DNA from 2 places in the Streptomyces sp. NPDC050263 genome. Region 2 is predicted to be linked to the other one. Evidence: riboswitches for the same ligand, from Rfam matches in the RefSeq annotation. Region 2 holds a riboswitch; the other holds the start of a gene.
What was found. Region 2 has a riboswitch for S-adenosylmethionine ahead of argB (acetylglutamate kinase). Riboswitches for the same ligand answer to the same signal wherever they lie in the genome.

Region 1: it holds a riboswitch for S-adenosylmethionine, as region 2 does, so the genes downstream of both, thrC (threonine synthase) here and argB (acetylglutamate kinase) in region 2, are expected to answer to the same signal.

Annotation. Positions count from the first base shown of each region.
Region 1 is NZ_JBFAKW010000006.1:129,137-137,812, forward strand. Features, by position in the region: partial or broken gene AB0J04_RS04505 (hypothetical protein) at 1-206, shown strand, start outside; gene AB0J04_RS04510 (Uma2 family endonuclease) at 266-937, shown strand; gene groL (chaperonin GroEL) at 1,016-2,638, opposite strand; gene AB0J04_RS04520 (cold-shock protein) at 3,057-3,263, opposite strand; gene AB0J04_RS04525 (ubiquitin-like small modifier protein 1) at 3,738-4,013, opposite strand; gene thrC (threonine synthase) at 4,067-5,374, opposite strand; SAM riboswitch class I at 5,393-5,539, opposite strand; gene AB0J04_RS04535 (glucosyl-3-phosphoglycerate synthase) at 5,683-6,627, shown strand; gene AB0J04_RS04540 (trehalose-6-phosphate synthase) at 6,724-8,136, shown strand; gene otsB (trehalose-phosphatase) at 8,124-8,676, opposite strand, start outside.
Region 2 is NZ_JBFAKW010000072.1:13,964-22,639, reverse strand. Features, by position in the region: gene AB0J04_RS28155 (amino acid adenylation domain-containing protein) at 1-1,450, shown strand, start outside; gene AB0J04_RS28150 (ABC transporter ATP-binding protein) at 1,437-3,140, shown strand; gene AB0J04_RS28145 (alpha/beta hydrolase-fold protein) at 3,249-4,367, opposite strand; gene AB0J04_RS28140 (MbtH family protein) at 4,462-4,674, shown strand; gene AB0J04_RS28135 (GNAT family N-acetyltransferase) at 4,710-5,225, shown strand; gene argB (acetylglutamate kinase) at 5,297-6,172, opposite strand; SAM riboswitch class IV at 6,499-6,608, opposite strand; gene AB0J04_RS28125 (hypothetical protein) at 6,790-8,676, shown strand, end outside.

The DNA of each region.
Region 1 (8,676 bases), on a different contig from region 2:
GCCCGCCCCGCCGCCTCCTCGAGTGCGCGGAGTGCAGGGTTCCCGGCCGCCCTGAGGCCCTGCTAGGGGGCGTGTGTCGCGGCTGCCGGGGCGAACGCGCGCCCGCCCACTCCCACACGCCCTTCCCCGCGTCGGCAATCCACTCCCGCGCGGCCGAGATCCGTGCGGCGATGTCCCTGCGACCACGAGAAAGGACACCCGTATGACCGCACCTACGGTCCGGCGTCACCACCCCGGGGCACGATGGAGGGAAGGAGGCGAAGCCATGACACCCAGCACCGCCGAACGCCCGCAGATGCCCATCGAGGACTTCGAGGAACTGGCCGCCGCGGCCCCCGAGCACGTGCGGCTCGAATTCGTCGACGGCCGGGTCCGCACCAAGGATCCGCTCAGCGTCGAGGACTTCGAGGAGCTGGAGCACCGGGCGCCGGAGACCGTGCGGCTGGAGTACGTCAACGGAAAACTTGAGGTCAAGGCCATGCCGGATGGCAAGCACCGTGCTATTTACCTGTGGCTGGTGCGCCAGTTCCTGCTCCACCGTCCCGACCTCGATCTCGCACCCGAGTCCGGTGTCAAGGCCGAGGCGTACCGCAAGGGTCGCGCCCGGACCGACGCGGCTCTCGCACCCGTGGATCACTTCATCGATGACGGCGAATGGTCCGAGACCGACGGCATTCTGATGGCCTTGGAGATCACCTCCCGGGACAGTGACACCAATCAGCGCGACCTCATCGACAAGCCTCTCGGGTACGCGGCGGCCGACATCCCCGTCTACCTCCTCATCGACCGCGACAACTGCACGGTCGTCGTGTACAGCGAGCCCAAGGACGGCCGCTACCGCCAGTCGCCCTCCTGCCCTTGGGGCGCCACCGTCGAGCTTCCGCCGCCGGTGAGCATCACCCTCGACACCGAGCCGTTGAAGAAGTACGCCTTCTGAAACGCCCGAGGGCGGCACCCCCCGTTTCCGGGAAGTGCCGCCCTCGGTCCGAAGGACAGGCGATCGACCAGAGGTCGATCAGAAGTCCATGTCACCGCCCGGCATGCCGCCGCCGGCCGGCGCGGACGCCTTCTCCGGCTTGTCGGCGATGACGGCCTCGGTGGTGAGGAACAGCGCGGCGATGGAGGCCGCGTTCTGCAGCGCGGAACGCGTCACCTTCGCCGGGTCGATGATGCCCTCGGCGATCATGTCGACGTACTCGCCGGTCGCAGCGTTCAGGCCGTGACCGACCTGGAGGTTGCGGACCTTCTCCACGACGACGCCGCCCTCGAGACCACCGTTGACGGCGATCTGCTTGAGCGGGGCCTCCAGGGCGAGCCGCACGGCGTTGGCGCCGGTCGCCTCGTCACCCTCGAGCTCCAGCTTCTCGAAGACGGCGGAGGCCTGGATGAGCGCCACGCCACCACCGGCGACGATGCCCTCCTCGACGGCGGCCTTCGCGTTGCGGACGGCGTCCTCGATGCGGTGCTTGCGCTCCTTGAGCTCCACCTCGGTGGCGGCGCCGGCCTTGATGACCGCGACACCGCCGGCGAGCTTCGCCAGGCGCTCCTGCAGCTTCTCGCGGTCGTAGTCCGAGTCGCTGTTCTCGATCTCGGCGCGGATCTGGTTGACCCGGCCGGCGACCTGGTCGGAGGAGCCCGAACCGTCGACGATGGTCGTCTCGTCCTTGGTGATGACGACCTTGCGGGCCTTGCCCAGCAGGTCCAGGGAGGTGTTCTCGAGCTTGAGACCGACCTCCTCGGAGATGACCTCGCCACCGGTGAGGATCGCGATGTCGTTCAGCATCGCCTTGCGGCGGTCGCCGAAGCCCGGGGCCTTGACCGCGACGGACTTGAAGGTGCCGCGGATCTTGTTGACGACCAGGGTCGACAGGGCCTCGCCCTCGACGTCCTCGGCGATGATCAGCAGCGGCTTGCCCGACTGCATGACCTTCTCCAGGAGCGGGAGCAGGTCCTTGACGTTCGCGATCTTGGAGTTCGCGATCAGGATGTACGGGTCGTCGAGGACGGCCTCCATACGCTCCATGTCGGTGGCGAAGTACGCCGAGATGTAGCCCTTGTCGAAGCGCATGCCCTCGGTGAGCTCCAGCTCCAGACCGAAGGTCTGGGACTCCTCGACGGTGATGACGCCTTCCTTGCCGACCTTGTCCATCGCCTCGGCGATGAGCTCGCCGATCTGGGTGTCGGCGGCGGAGATGGAGGCCGTGGAAGCGATCTGCTCCTTGGTCTCGACATCCTTGGCCTGCTCCAGCAGGGCACCGGAGACGGCCTCGACGGCCTTCTCGATACCGCGCTTGAGAGCCATCGGGTTGGCGCCGGCGGCCACGTTGCGCAGACCCTCGCGCACCAGGGCCTGGGCCAGGACGGTCGCGGTCGTCGTGCCGTCACCGGCTACGTCGTCCGTCTTCTTCGCGACTTCCTTGACCAGCTCGGCGCCGATCTTCTCGTACGGGTCCTCGAGCTCGATCTCCTTGGCGATGGAGACACCATCGTTGGTGATCGTGGGGGCGCCCCACTTCTTCTCGAGGACGACGTTGCGGCCCTTGGGACCGAGCGTCACCTTCACGGCGTCCGCGAGCTGGTTCATGCCGCGCTCGAGGCCGCGCCGTGCCTCCTCGTCGAACGCGATGATCTTGGCCATGTGAAGTGGTCCTCCCGGACTGGGGTGGATTGCTCCGGACCGCGCTGGCGCCCGCGACGGACGGCTCGCCGACCTGATGGTTCCTTGCCCCACCTGGCCTGCGGGCCTCACCGACCCGGTCCTCGTTGTCACTCTCACCTTCAGAGTGCTAACGCCAATGATTAGCACTCGGCATACGAGAGTGCAAGGTGCACCCGCGAAGCGGGCTCGTTGAGGGGTGGCGGTCGGGCGACGGGTGGGCGCAAGCGACTCGGGGAGATCCGCAGGTGAACAACGGTGCGCCAGAGGGGTGCGGGAGGCACCGGACGCACCGGACGCACCGGACGCACCGGACGCACCGAAGGGCTTGTACCCCCAGGAGGTACAAGCCCTTCGGATGTGATGTACAGAAGAACGACGCTGTCAGTCGGCGCGCGCTTCAGCCGGTCGCGAGACGGACCATGTCCGCCTGCGGCCCCTTCTGACCCTGCGAGATCTCGAAATCGACCCGCTGACCCTCTTCCAGGGTGCGGTAGCCGTCCATCTGAATCGCGCTGTAGTGGACGAAAACATCCGCACCACCGTCGACCGCGATGAAGCCGTACCCCTTCTCCGCGTTGAACCATTTGACGGTGCCCTGAGCCATGCCTAACTCCCCTATTACTGGCCCTTGCACAGATCCACACTTCGCGGATCCGGGTCAGACCTCACCCCCCAACGATTGGGGGCGTGCGCCGGAACGCGTCGACCGCGGCCGAATGTATCTGTCCAACTGCCCTCTGCAACAGGTCACTTGGACGAGAATTCTGGACGCAAAGGATCCGGAATGTGGCGAGAATTCGCCTGAATTCAGGGCAAGTCGGGCCCTGCAAAAGCCACAAAAGCCGCGAAAGGCATACACACTTTGGCTGCTTCTTGTCGGGCGTGGGGCAGAAATCAAAGGCGCCGGATCCGGTGATCCGGACCGGGTTCCCCAACTGTACCGCGCTCAACCACACTGAATTGCCCCCTCCACTTCTATCGCGGAGAGGGCAATTCGATGAACGCTCGGTAATCGCTGTTACCGACGGTTACTACCGACGGGTACTGAACGGCGGTCAGTCGCCGTTCGCCCCACCGCTCAGCCGCCCGCGACCGCCGGGATGATCGAGACGCCGGCGCCGTCCGGGGTCGGCGTCTGAAGCCCCTGCTCGAAGCGGACGTCGTCGTCGTTGACGTACACGTTGACGAAGCGGCGCAGCTTGCCCTGATCGTCGAGGATGCGAGCGGCGATGCCGGGGTGGTTCTGCTCGAGATCGGCGACGACCTCACCGAGGGTCGCCCCCTCGGCCTTCACCTCGGCCGAGCCACCGGTGTAGGTACGCAGGATGGTGGGGATGCGGACGGTGACGCTCATGACTTTCGACCTCCGGTCAGGTGGGGCGCCCCCGCAGGGGCGCGGGGCGGTGGCTAGACGAGACCCACGTCGCGGAACGACTCGAGGTTCGGCCGAATCGTCGCGGTCAGCCCCGTGCCGGCCACCGCGTCCAGCGTCTTGAGGCCGTCGCCCGTGTTCAGCACGACGGTCGTGAGCGTCGGGTCGAGAAGACCGTTCTCGATCAGCTTCCGCGTCACACCCACCGTCACTCCGCCGGCGGTCTCCGCGAAGATGCCCTCGGTCCGCGCCAGCAGCTTGATCGCGTCGACGATCTGCTCGTCCGTCACGTCCTCCACCGCACCGCCGGTGCGACGCGCGATGTCGAGCACGTACGGACCGTCCGCCGGGTTGCCGATGGCCAGCGACTTGGCGATGGTGTTCGGCTTCTGCGGCCGGACGACGTCGTGTCCCGCCTTGTACGCGACCGACACCGGGCTGCACCCCTCGGCCTGGGCGCCGAAGATCTTGTACGGCTTGTCCGCGACGAGCCCGAGCTTGATCAGCTCCTGCAGCCCCTTGTCGATCTTCGTGAGCTGCGAGCCCGAGGCGATCGGCACGACCAGCTGGTCGGGAAGCCGCCAGCCGAGCTGCTCGCAGATCTCGTACGCCAGGGTCTTGGACCCCTCCGCGTAGTACGGCCGCAGGTTGACGTTGACGAAGCCCCAGCCCTCGCCCGCCGGGTCGCCGATGAGCTCGGAGCAGAAGCGGTTGACGTCGTCGTAGTTGCCCTCGATGCCGATGAGCTCGCCGCCGTAGACCGCGGCCATGACGACCTTGCCCTGCTCCAGGTCGTGCGGGATGAACACGCAGGAGCGGAATCCGGCGCGGGCCGCCGCGGCGCCCACGGCGCCGGCCAGGTTGCCGGTGGAGGAGCACGAGAGGGTGGTGAAGCCGAACGCGCGCGCCGCCTCGATGGCCTGCGCGACGACGCGGTCCTTGAAGGAGTGCGTCGGGTTGCCGGAGTCGTCCTTGACGAAGAGCTTTCCGGCGTCGACGCCCAGCTCGCGGGCGAGGTTGTCGGCCTGGACGAGCTTGGTCCAGCCCGGGTTGATGTTGGGCTTGTCCGCCACGTCGGCCGGGACCGGCAGGAGGGGCGCGTAGCGCCAGATGTTCGCGGGTCCCGCCTCGATGCGCTTGCGGAGCTCCTCCGTGTCGTAGGAGGAGAAGTCGTACGCGATCTCGAGCGGGCCGAAACACTCCTCGCAGGCGAAGACGGGCCCGAGGGGGACACGGTGACCGCACTCACGGCAGTTCAGCGCCGCGGCCGGACCGAGGTCGACGGCGGAAGCGCCGGAGGCAGTGGAAACGGTGGGTTCGGTTGCAACGTTCTGCGCAGCCATGTGAGGGGAGGCCCTTTCTCCTCATCTTCCTCACGACGCACTTCGCCGTGAGACGGATTTGGCACCTTCCCGAGCCGGGAGCCTCACCACGACGACGTGGTCAGACCGGCTGGAGGGTTGCCGGGGCTTCATCGGGCCGTATCCCTCTGCCCCTCTGGATGAGCGGTATTCGGTTGTTGATCGTTGAACGCTCAATGGCCTCGGACATGCGATGGTCATCCGCGTTGTTCAAGACTGTAACCGAAGCCCAGGATCGTTGAGATAGTCGTCCGAACCGCGAGATGTACCGCGAGATGTGAGGAGCCGCCGTGCTGGAAGAGGTCGAGCGCTGGCTGGCCACCCGTTCCTGGTCGGTGACCGATCGCCCGCTGCACCGGATCATGGCGGCCAAACGCGCCACGAACCGGTCGGTGTCCGTGGTCCTGCCCGCGCTGAACGAGGAGGCGACGGTCGGCGACATCGTCGCGATCATCCGCCACGACCTCATGCACCAGGTCCCGCTCGTCGACGAGATCGTCGTCGTCGACTCGGGATCGACCGACCGGACCTCCGAGGTCGCCGCGGCGGCCGGGGCCCGGGTCGTCCACCGGGACGACATCCTGCCGCGCATCCCGGCCGTGCCCGGCAAGGGCGAGGTGCTGTGGCGCTCGCTGCTGGTCACCACCGGGGACATCGTCTGCTTCATCGACGCCGACCTGAAGGAGTTCTCCTCCGACTTCGTCTCGGGCATCGTCGGCCCACTGCTGACCGACCCGGACGTGGACCTCGTCAAGGGCATGTACGACCGTCCGCTGGGCGGCGCGGCCGGCCAGGGCGGGCGGGTGACCGAGCTGATGGCCCGCCCCCTGCTCAACATGCACTGGCCGCAGCTGGCCGGGTTCGTGCAGCCGCTCGGCGGCGAGTACGCGGCCCGCCGCAGCCTGCTCGAGCAGCTGCCCTTCCCCGTCGGCTACGGCGTGGAGCTGGGCATGCTGGTCGACGCCCTGCACCTGGTGGGCCTCGACGCCCTCGCCCAGGTCGACGTGGGCGTCCGCAAGCACCGCCACCAGGACGGCCAGGCCCTCGGCCGGATGGCCGCGGCGATCTACCGCACGGCCCAGCTCCGACTGGCCCGCGGGCATCTGATCCGCCCTTCCCTCACCCAGTTCGAACGCAACCCGGACGGGTTCGAGCCGCGCACCTACTCCGTGGACACCGAGGAACGGCCGCCGATGGCGGAGATCGCGGAGTACCAGTCCCGCAAGGTCGCCTGACGCCGTCGCGTCACCCCGCACACCCGTTGTATACGTCCTGGCCACACAGGGCGACCGTACGTTTGAGCGTTTCCGGAGCGGGCTAGGTTGAGGTCTATGGCTACCACCGGTGGAGCTGCTCAGGTCCTGGTCGCGTCCAACCGCGGCCCGGTCTCGTACACGGTCGACGAGGGCGGCTCGCTGCGCGCGAAACGCGGCGGCGGCGGGCTGGTCTCCGGCCTGTCGGCCATCGGGCCGGACGCGGGCGCGCTGTGGGTGTGCTCGGCGCTGTCCGACGGCGACCGGGAGGCGGTCCGGCGCGGGATCGGCGAGGAGGGCGTGCGCATGCTGCCCATCCCGGCCGACGTGCACGCCGACGCGTACAACGGCATCGCGAACTCGGTCCTGTGGTTCATCCACCACCTCCTCTACCAGACCCCGCTGGAACCGGTCTTCGACGCGGAGTTCCGCCGCCAGTGGGCCTCGTACGAGACGTACAACCGCGCGTTCGCGCAGGCGCTGGCGGAGGAGGCGGCGGACGGCGCGGCGGTCCTCGTCCAGGACTACCACCTGTGCCTGGTCCCGGGAATGCTCCGTGCACTCCGCCCCGACCTGCGGATCGCGCACTTCTCCCACACGCCGTGGGCCCCCTCGGACTACTTCGGCCTGCTGCCCGCGGACATCCGGGAACAGCTGCTGAGCGGCATGCTCGGCGCGGACCGGCTGGGCTTCCTGACCCAGCGCTGGGCGGACGCGTTCACCGCGTGCTGTACGGAGTTCGCCGTGGAGCCGGGGAAGACGCAGGTCGGCGTGCACGGGCTCGGGGCCGACGCCGACTTCCTGCGGGAGCGCTCGCACCGGCCGGACGTCGAGGAGCGGATCGCCGCCCTGCGCGAGGAGATCGGCGGGGAGGGCCGCAGGACGATCGTCCGAGTCGACCGCACCGAGCTGTCCAAGAACATCGTGCGCGGGCTGCTGGCCTACCGGCAGCTGCTCGACGACCGTCCCGAGTGGCGCGAGCGGGTCGTCCACGTGGCGTTCGCCTACCCCTCCCGCCAGGATCTCGCCGTCTACCGCGACTACATGGCCGAGGTGCGGCGGCTGACGGACGAGATCAACGCCGCGTACGGCACGCCCGGCTGGACGCCGGTCCTGCTCAACCTCAAGGACGACTTCGCCCGCTCCCTCGCCGCCTACCGCCTCGCGGACGTCGCCCTGGTCAACCCCATCCGCGACGGCATGAACCTGGTCGCCAAGGAGGTCCCGGTCGTCTCCGACGAGGGCTGCGCGCTGGTGCTGTCCCGAGAGGCGGGGGCGTACTGGGAACTGGGCGAGGACGCGCTCGTCGTCAACCCGTACGACGTCCTGGAGACCGCCCGGGCCCTGCACGAGGGCCTGTCGATGAAGCCGGAGGAGCGGGCCGAGCGCACGAAACGGCTGTCCGCGGCGGCGACCGCGCTCCCCCCGGCCCAGTGGTTCATGGACCAGCTGAACGCCCTGCGGGAGGCTCCCGGGGTTCAGCCGAGCTGACCGGCCAGCTCCCGCAGCAGCGCCACGACCCCGGCGGGGCCGTCGACGACGAGGTCCGCGCGCTTGGCCAGTTCGCCGACCTCGGTGCTGCCGCTGCACACCAGCAGCCCGGGGACGCCGTCGGCGCGGAGCTGCTCGACGGCGGCGAAGGCGGGCAGGTCACCGAGGTCGTCACCGGCGTACAGGACACTGCGCGCGCCCGTCTCGCGGACGTGCTCCAGCAGGGCCATGCCCTTGTCCATGCCCGGCGGGCGCAGCTCCAGGACCATCCGGCCGGGCTCGACGATCAGTCCGTGCCGGGCCGCGAGATCGGCGAGCGGCGCGCGCAGCGCTTCGAAGGCGGCCTGGGGGTCGTCGGCCCGCCGGGTGTGGACGGCGACGGCCCGGCCGGCCTTCTCCTCCACCCACACGCCCGGCAGGTCCCCGGCCGCCGCCAGGACCTCCGGGAGCTCGGCGCGGACGGCGGCCACCCCGGGGTGCGGGGCCGGGGCGCTCAGGGCGCCGGTGCGCGCGTCCCAGCGTTCGGCGCCGTAGAGCCCG
Region 2 (8,676 bases):
GAGCGCCGTGTCGCCGAGGCTGACCGGCGACCTCATCGAACTGGACCGCCCGCTGCCCGACGCCGAACCGTATGTGACGTTCGCGCCGGACGACCCGGACCGGCTGCGGCACCCCGCGTACACGATCTACACCTCCGGCTCGACCGGGAAGCCCAAGGGAGTGGTGACCGAGTACGCCGGGCTCACCAACATGCTGATCAACCATCAGCGCCGGATCTTCGAACCGGTGCTGGCCGACCACGGCCACCGGATCTTCCGGATCGCGCACACCGTGTCGTTCGCCTTCGACATGTCATGGGAGGAACTGCTCTGGCTCGCCGACGGGCATGAGGTCCACATCTGCGACGAGGAGTTGCGCCGGGACGCGCCCCGGCTGGTCGAGTACTGCCTCGAACACGGCGTCGACGTCATCAACGTGACCCCGACCTACGCCCAACAGCTCGTCGCCGAGGGCCTGTTGGACAACCCGGCGCGTCGCCCGGCGCTGGTCCTGCTGGGCGGCGAGGCCGTCACCCCGACCCTGTGGCAGCGGCTCGCCGAGACCGAGGGCACCGTCGGCTACAACCTCTACGGGCCCACCGAGTACACCATCAACACCCTCGGCGTCGGCACCTTCGAGTGCCAGGACCCGGTGGTCGGCGTCGCGATCGACAACACCGACGTGTACGTCCTCGACCCCTGGCTGCGCCCCCTGCCCGACGGGGTGCCCGGCGAGCTGTACGTGTCCGGCATCGGCATCGCGCGCGGCTACCTCGGCCAGCCGGCCCAGACCGCGCACCGCTTCGTCGCCTGCCCGTTCGGCGAGCCCGGCGAGCGCATGTACCGCACCGGGGACCTGGTGGTGCGCCGGCCCGACGGAAACCTGCTCTACCTCGGCCGCACCGACCAGCAGGTCAAGATCCGGGGCCACCGGGTCGAACTGGGCGAGGTGGAGGCCGCGTTCGCGGCGCACCCGGCGGTGCGCTTCGTCGCCGCCGTCGCCCAGCCCGACCCGCAGGTCGACGGCTCGTACCGGCTGGCCGCCTATCTCGTCCTCGACGGCGCCGAGCCCGCCGCCGTCGCCGCCGAAGTGGGCGCCGCGCTGCCGGACTTCCTGCGCCCGACGCACTACGCCCAGGTCGACGGCATCCCGCTCACCGTGAACGGGAAGGCTGACACCAAGGCGTTGCCGGAGGCCAAGCCGCTCGGCGCGCTGACGACGGCGGGGGAGCGCGGCCCGCGGACCGAGACCGAGACCGTGGTCTGCGAGTTCTTCGCCGAGGCACTCGACCTGGACGACGACGAGGTGAGCGCGGTGAGCGACTTCGTGTCCCTCGGCGGCCACTCCATGCTGGCGGTGCGGCTGAACGGGCTGCTCCGCCGCGAGTACGGTCCTGTCATCACCATCCGTGATCTGTTCACCCTGCGAACCCCGGAAGCGATTGCCCGCCATCTCGATGACAACTCCTGACACGCAGCGGCCCCGACCGGGGTCCGACATCGTCCGGTCCGCTCTGCGCCGCAACGTCGGCGCCATGGTCTGGGGCACCGTCCTCATGGGCCTCTACCAGGCCGGTGAGACCGCCTTTCCCATCGCGCTCGGCCTGATCGTCGAACACACCATGCAGGGCGACCGGAACCTCGGCGCGCTCGCGGTGTCGATCGGCGCGCTCGCCGTGATCATCACGACCGTGTCGCTGTCGTGGCGGTTCGGCATGCGCATCCTGCAGAAGGCCAACACGACCGAGGCGCACCGCTGGCGGGTGAAGGTCGCCGCCTGCGGCCTCCAGCCGGTGGCCCGGGACATGGACCTCAAGTCCGGCGAGGTGCTGACCATCGCCACCGAGGACGCCGACCAGACCGCCGACATCATCGAGGTGGTGCCGCTGCTGATCAGCTCCCTGGTCGCGGTGGTGGTCGCGGCGGTGGCACTGGGCCTGGCCGACCTCCGGCTCGGCGCGTTGGTGATCGTGGGAACCGTCGCGATCCTGTCGATCCTCAGCGTGATGTCCAAGCGGATCGGCGCCGGCACCCAGGAACAGCAGGCCCGGGTGGCGCGGGCGGGCGCGAAGGTCGCCGATCTGATCATCGGCCTGCGCCCGCTGCACGGCTTCGGCGGCAACCACGCGGCGTTCCGGTCGTACCGGAAGGTCAGCGCGGAGGCGAAGCACCAGGCGATCACCGTCGCCAAGGTGAACGGCGTGTACGCGGGCACCGCGCTGGCCCTCAACGCCGTCCTGGCCGCCGCCGTGACCCTCACGGCGGGCTGGCTGGCGTTCGGCGGCGAGATCACCATCGGGGAGCTCGTCATGGCCGTCGGCCTGGCGCAGTTCATCATGGAGCCGCTCAAACTGTTCTCCGAGATGCCCAAGTACGTGATGATCGCGCGCGCGTCGGCCGAGCGGATGGCGCTGGTGCTGACCGCCCCGCCGGTGACGACCCCGGGACCGGAGCGCCCGGCCGCGGGCGGGGACCTGGAGATCGACGGCGTCCGGCACGGGTCGCTGCGCAAGCTGAAGCTCCAGGTGTCCGCCGGCGAGTTCGTGGCGATCGCCGCCTACCAGCCGGGCGCGGCGGCCGACCTCGCGTCGATCCTCGCGGTGAACGTCCCGCCGGACGCGTACGAGGGCGTGGTGCGGGTCAGCGGGCAGGAGCTGGCGGACCTGTCGGTCGAGGCGGTCCGCGCGCACCTGTTGGTGAACCCCTACGACGGGGAGATCTTCGCGGGCACCCTGCGCACCAACATCGACCCCTCGGGCACCAGCCGGAGCGTCCCCGAGGCCGTCGAGGCGTCCATGCTGACCGACGTCGTCGCCCTGCACCGGGACGGCCTCGACTACGCCGTCCGCGACCGCGGCGCGAACCTCTCCGGGGGCCAGCGCCAACGGCTCTCCCTGGCCCGCGCGTTGGCGGCCGACACCGACGTGCTCGTCCTGCACGACCCGACGACCGCCGTGGACGCGGTCACCGAGCAGCTCATCGCCCGCAACGTCGCGAAGCTGCGCCGGGGCCGCACCACCGTCGTCATCACCAGCAGCCCGGCCCTGCTGGACGCCGCCGACCGGGTGTTGGTCCTGGACGACGGCGTCATCGCAGCAGAGGACACCCACCGCAACCTCCTGGCCACGGACGAGGACTACTGCGCGGCGGTGGCGCGTTGACCTACTGAGGGCCCCCGGCGAGGACGCGCCCCCCACAGGGGCGCGGGGCTGTCACATCTGCGGCTCCGCCGCGTGGGCGCGACCAGCCCCCACCGACCCGCAGACAGATCACTGCCCCTCGAGAACCCACCCGACGTCCCTCAACAAGGCATGCCGCCACCCCACCCGGTCATGTCCCGCAGGGGACCGCGAAACGTGCACGGTCGCACCGGCCTTCTCGACGAGGCCCTCCACCACCGCACAGTGGGGCAGCATGCCCGCCTCGTGCTCGCCCACGTCGAACGCGATCCGCGACCCGGACAGATCGGCGCCCTCCCGCAGCCGCGCGGCGAGGGTGCCCCCGACGGGCCCGTCGCGCAACGGATCCGGCAGATCCATCGCGTCGGGCGTCCACCAGAACGACCCCGACTGACAGGCGACGCGCGACACCAGCTCCGGAAAGGCCAGCGCAGCGTACAGCGCGCCGAGCCCGCCGAGGCTCTGCCCGGCGACCACCAGCCGGTCCAGGTCGGCGGGTACGCCGGACTCCGCCACCAGTGGCAGCAGTTCGTCCCGGACCGCCTCCCACAGCTCGGGCCGGCACGCGAACTCGACCCGCCGGTCCTTGCTCGGGAGGAAGACGAGGGTGACCGGAGGCAGGTCGCCGGCGGCGACGGCCGAGTCGAAGGCGGTCATCGCCGGGTGCAGATACAGCCAGTCGTCCCCGTCGAGCAGCAGGACCACGGGTCCGCCGCCGCCCGCCGGGTGGACGCGCACGGTCCGCCGTCCGCCGAGCCGTTCGCTGTTCCAGCGGATGCGGGTGCGCGGGACGGGCAGGACGTCCTCGGCGCCGACGACGGGCCAGTGCGGCTGGGCGGGGGCGTCCGGGGTCGCGGCGATGGACCGGTCACCGCCCGCACCGACCGGGTTCAGCGGGTCGGCGCAGGCGGTGTCGTCCACGAGGAACTGGTAGGTCGTCCACCGCCGTTCGGGCATGGGCACCTCGGCGTACCAGCAGTCCGTGTCGCGCCACCGGCGCAGCGGGACCGACGCGGAGCCGTCCTCGAAGCCGATGCTCGCCTGAGATCCGCGCCACAGGAACAGGGTCAGCCAACCGCCGCCGGGGGCCGGCGCCGACGCGGGTGTCCCCGCCGCGGCCCAGAACTCGTCGCTGCCGGGTTCGCCGGGCAGTCCGAACGCGGCGAAGGAGTCGGCTGTCTCGGCATCCATGTCGGCCGGGGGGCGCATGAACGTCTCCTTGTGAGAGGGGAGCGGGAAACGCTAGGCTCATCTTAATTAGGCGAGCCTAACCTAAGAATGGCGTTACGAGGAGGCACCGCACATGAGCACCAACCCCTTCGACGACAGCGAAGGTCGTTTCCTGGTCCTGGTCAACCACGAGGGCCAGCACTCGCTTTGGCCGTCCTTCGCCGAAGTGCCCGGAGGGTGGACCGTCGACTTCGAGGAGAACACCCGGGCCGCGTGCCTGGACCACGTCGAGGCCAACTGGACCGACCTGCGGCCCCGTTCCCTCGCGGCGTCCAAGGACGCCTGACCCGCCGCATCGAGGCCCTTGCCCGGAGAAGAACCATGCTCACCCCCCACCCCGTCCCGTTCCCGGCCGCGGCGGTGTCGTCCGTCCTGCGCGTGCGCTCCGCACGCCAGGACGACGCCGCCGCGCTCGCGGCCCTGTCCCGGCCGTTCGTCCGCTCGGGAGCCCTGCGCGAGCGTCCCGCCTCGCTGTACGTCCGTCAGGCGGCCGAGTTCCTCGTGGCGGAGGCCGCCGACGGCACGCTCGACGGCTGTGTCGCCCTGCGTGTCCACGCGGCCTCCCTGGCGAACGGCCACGGCCCCGTCGGCGTGCTGTACAACTTCTGCGTGGCGGGCCACCGGCAGGGGAACGGGGTGGGCGCACGGCTCATGACCGCGGTCCTCGCCCGGGCCGGCGCGCAGTCGCTGACGGCTCTGTACACGGCCACCGTGGGCAGCGGCGGGCTCTTCCTGCGCCACGGGTTCACCCCGGCGTCCCCGCGCACGGCGCCGCCCGCCTGGACCAGGTCCCTGGACCCGCGCCGCGGGGCCCGGGTGCTGGCCCGGTTCCTGTGAGAGTCGGCAACCGGGGAACGCTCACGTCGGTCACGGCCTGAGATCAGATCTGGTCCGTCACGGCCGGTCCGTCACGGCCGGTCCGTCTCGCCGTCCGGGACCACCGTCGTGCCGGGGCAGGTCCGGTCGAGGAGCCCCCGCAGCAGTGCGTGGGGTTCCCGGCCGTCGAGGACGTGCGCCTTGCGGACCCCGGACCGGACGGCCCGCAGGCAGCCCTCCATCTTCGGCAGCATGCCGCTCGCCAGCCCCGGCAGCATCTCGTCCAGCTCGGTGGCGGTCAGCCGCTCGACCACCTCCGTGCTGTGCGGCCAGTCGGCGTACAGCCCCGCCACGTCGGTGAGGACCACGAGCCGCTCGGCGTCGAGCGCCGTGGCCAGCGCGGACGCCGCGAGATCGGCGTTGACGTTGTAGACCTCGCCGGCCGTGCCGCGGGCCACCGGCGAGAGCACCGGGATGCGCCCCTGGTCCAGCAGGGCGCGCACGGTGTCCGGGTTCACGTCCACGATGTCGCCGACGAGGCCGATGTCCACCGCCCGGCCGTCCACCCAGGCCGGCCGCCGTCGCGCGGTCATCGTGTGCGCGTCCTCGCCCGTCATGCCCACGGCGAAGGGGCCATGGGCGTTGATGCAGCCGACCAACTCCCGCTGCACCCGCCCGGTCAGCACCATGCGCACCACCTCCATGGTCTCCGCAGTGGTCACGCGCAGCCCCGCCTCGAAGCGGACCTCCAGCCCGAGACGGTCCAGCATGGCGCTGATCTGGGGCCCCCCGCCGTGCACGACGACCGGACGCAGTCCCGCCCGCCACAGTTCCACGACGTCCTCGGCGAACGTGCGCTGGAGGCTCGCGTCCACCATCGCGTTGCCGCCGTACTTGACGACGACCACGCTGCCGCGCAGTTCCGGCGGCCAGGGAGACGGCCCGAGGGATTCCCGGGCGGCGGTCACGGTCACGGAGCCACTCCATTCATGGACGGGCGCAGCCTTTCGGGCAGGCCCAGGTCGACGGTCATACGGTCACGCCTGGCGCCGTCCGCGGCGCAGAAGCAGATCGCGCAACACGGCGTCCGTCGCACGGCGCGCCTGCGGATCAGCGCCTTCCGGGTTTATTAGGTTAGCCTAAACTAAGAAACCCTTGAGGGGATCCTCTCAACGTCCTTTCGCCGAAGGCGCGTTGAGGGCGGGCGAGGGACGGGCGGGCGACGAGCGCGTTCCCGGATCGGCTCGGTGTTGAGCCGCATCGTGGTCCTCCCCTCTCAGGCCCCGCTGCCAAGGCCACGCGCTTGCAGGATCGTCGACCCTGCCGGGCTTTCACCTGGAGCACCCCCTCGCGGAGGAGGGTTGCCGGTCAGCAAGCCAGGGCTTGACGCTGACACTCGATGCCACCGGCGATCCTGCGGATCAGGTCCGCGAGCCGTCGATATCGCAATATCGTCGGCCTGGAAGCGCTCGCCCCGCACCGGGCTCCATGCCGTGAAGCGCCGGTGAAAACCCTGTGGAAAAGGTGTCGGTGGTGGCGCTTATGCTGCACCGGATGATCACGCGGGACCAGGGGAGGGCGCGGCATGTTGGGCAGGCTGTTCGGAAAGGGTGCGGAGGCCGGGAAGGAATCCTGCCAGGAGGAGCCCGCCCGCTCCGTCTCGTACGCGCTGCTGCCCCTGCTGCGCACCGGCCGCGCCCGCGAACTGCACCTCGCCGGCTATCGCAGCTGCCGCCGCAACCCCTCGATGTCCCAGGAGGTCGGCCGGCACCTGGAGTTCTGCGCGCTGACCGGCAACGAGGCACGCGGCCTGGAACTGCTCGCCGAGAACCGCAGCCTGTTCGACGAGGTCGACTCGCCGCTGGACCTGCTGGGCTTCCTCACCGGCGTCGAGGTCCTCCTCCGGCGCGTCGAGCTCCTCGGCCACGGCGAACTGCCCGCCGCCGGGTACGCGGGCCGCACCTGGACGGTGGCCGGCCTGCGCGCGGAGGTGCGCGGCCGCGCCGACGACATCGCCGCCCGCTTCGACGCCCGCAACGGAACCACGCTCCACGCCGACCGCCGCAGGGCCCGCCTCGACCGTGCCCCGCTCCTGGACACGCTGGAACTGACCCTGCGCCCCCGCCGCCTCGACGACGCGGTCCCGGTCGCCCCGGTCGCCGCGCCCGCCGCCCGCACGGCCGCCGCCGTCCCCGACTCCCTGCCCGAACTCATCCTCGAGGCGAGGGCGTTGGAGGAGCGGGGGCACCCGGACGCAGCCGCCCGCTGGGCGCGGCTGCGCACGCTCGTGGCCGCCCGCGGCTACACCCACCCCGACGATCCGGCCGTCGGCCCGCACCTACAGCTGTGCGCGGATCTGCTGGCCGACGAGGCCAGCCGGGCGGGCGAGAAGGACGAGTTCGCCGACTCCGCCGCACTCTACGAGGAGGCCGCGGGCCTGTACGAGGACGCCGGACTGCCGGGTGACGCGGCGCTCGCCCGCGCCTGCGCCCTGCTCGCCACCGCGGAGATCCCCGCGGAAGGCGCGGAGAAGGGCGCGCAGAAGGATGCCGAGGAGGACCCCGACGGAGCCGAGGCGAAGGTCGCCGCGCTGACCGCCGCCCACGCCTCCATGGTCGGCATCGCAGAAGAGACGTCCGGACTCGCTCCGTACCAGGAGGCCCGCGTACTGCGGCTGCGGGCGACCGCGCTCGCCCTGCGCCTGCAGACCTCGGGCAGCGAGGAGCACGTCGCGCCGGTCTTCGCCGAGCTGGACCGGTTGCACGCGTTCGCCACCCGGCACGACATCGCCGGGCAGGTCTCCGGCGGCCTGTTGCTGCGGGCCGGCGCCCACGCCGTCTCCGGCGACCTGCCCGCCGCGGTCACCGGGATCGACGCGCTGCTCGACCTGCTGAAGGCGCAGGGCCCCGCCTGGCACCTGCCCCGCACGCTCGGACTGCGGGGCAGGCTCCAACTCGGCCTCCGGGACGCCCAGGCCGCGTACGCGGACCTCACCGAGGGCCTGCGGCTGGCAGCCGACTGGCCGGTGGACGCCGTCGACACCAGCCGCCTCCAGGGTGATCTGGCGCAGGCCTGCCTGCACCTGGGCCGCTCCGACGAGGCGCTGCGGCACCTGACGCGCTCCGCGGAGGCGGACCTTCGCCGCGGCAGCCGGACGGACGCGTTCTGCGCCTACAGCAACGCGGCTCAGCTCAGCCTCGAACTGGACCGGGTCGAGGACTGCATCGCCCTGCTCGACTCCGTGCTGGCCGAACCGGACGTCGTCGCCGGAGAGGTGGACGACCGGATCGTCGCCCAGCTGCGCCTGACCCGTGCCCGCGCGCTGCACGCGGGGGAGGACCCCAAGGCCGCCACGGCGGAGTTCGTCACCGAACGCCCGGCCCCCGCCCTCACCCGCCTCGACGCCGCGATCTCCCGGCTGACCGCCCTGGGCCACACCGAGGAGACCGAACCGCTGGCCTCCTTGGCGGCC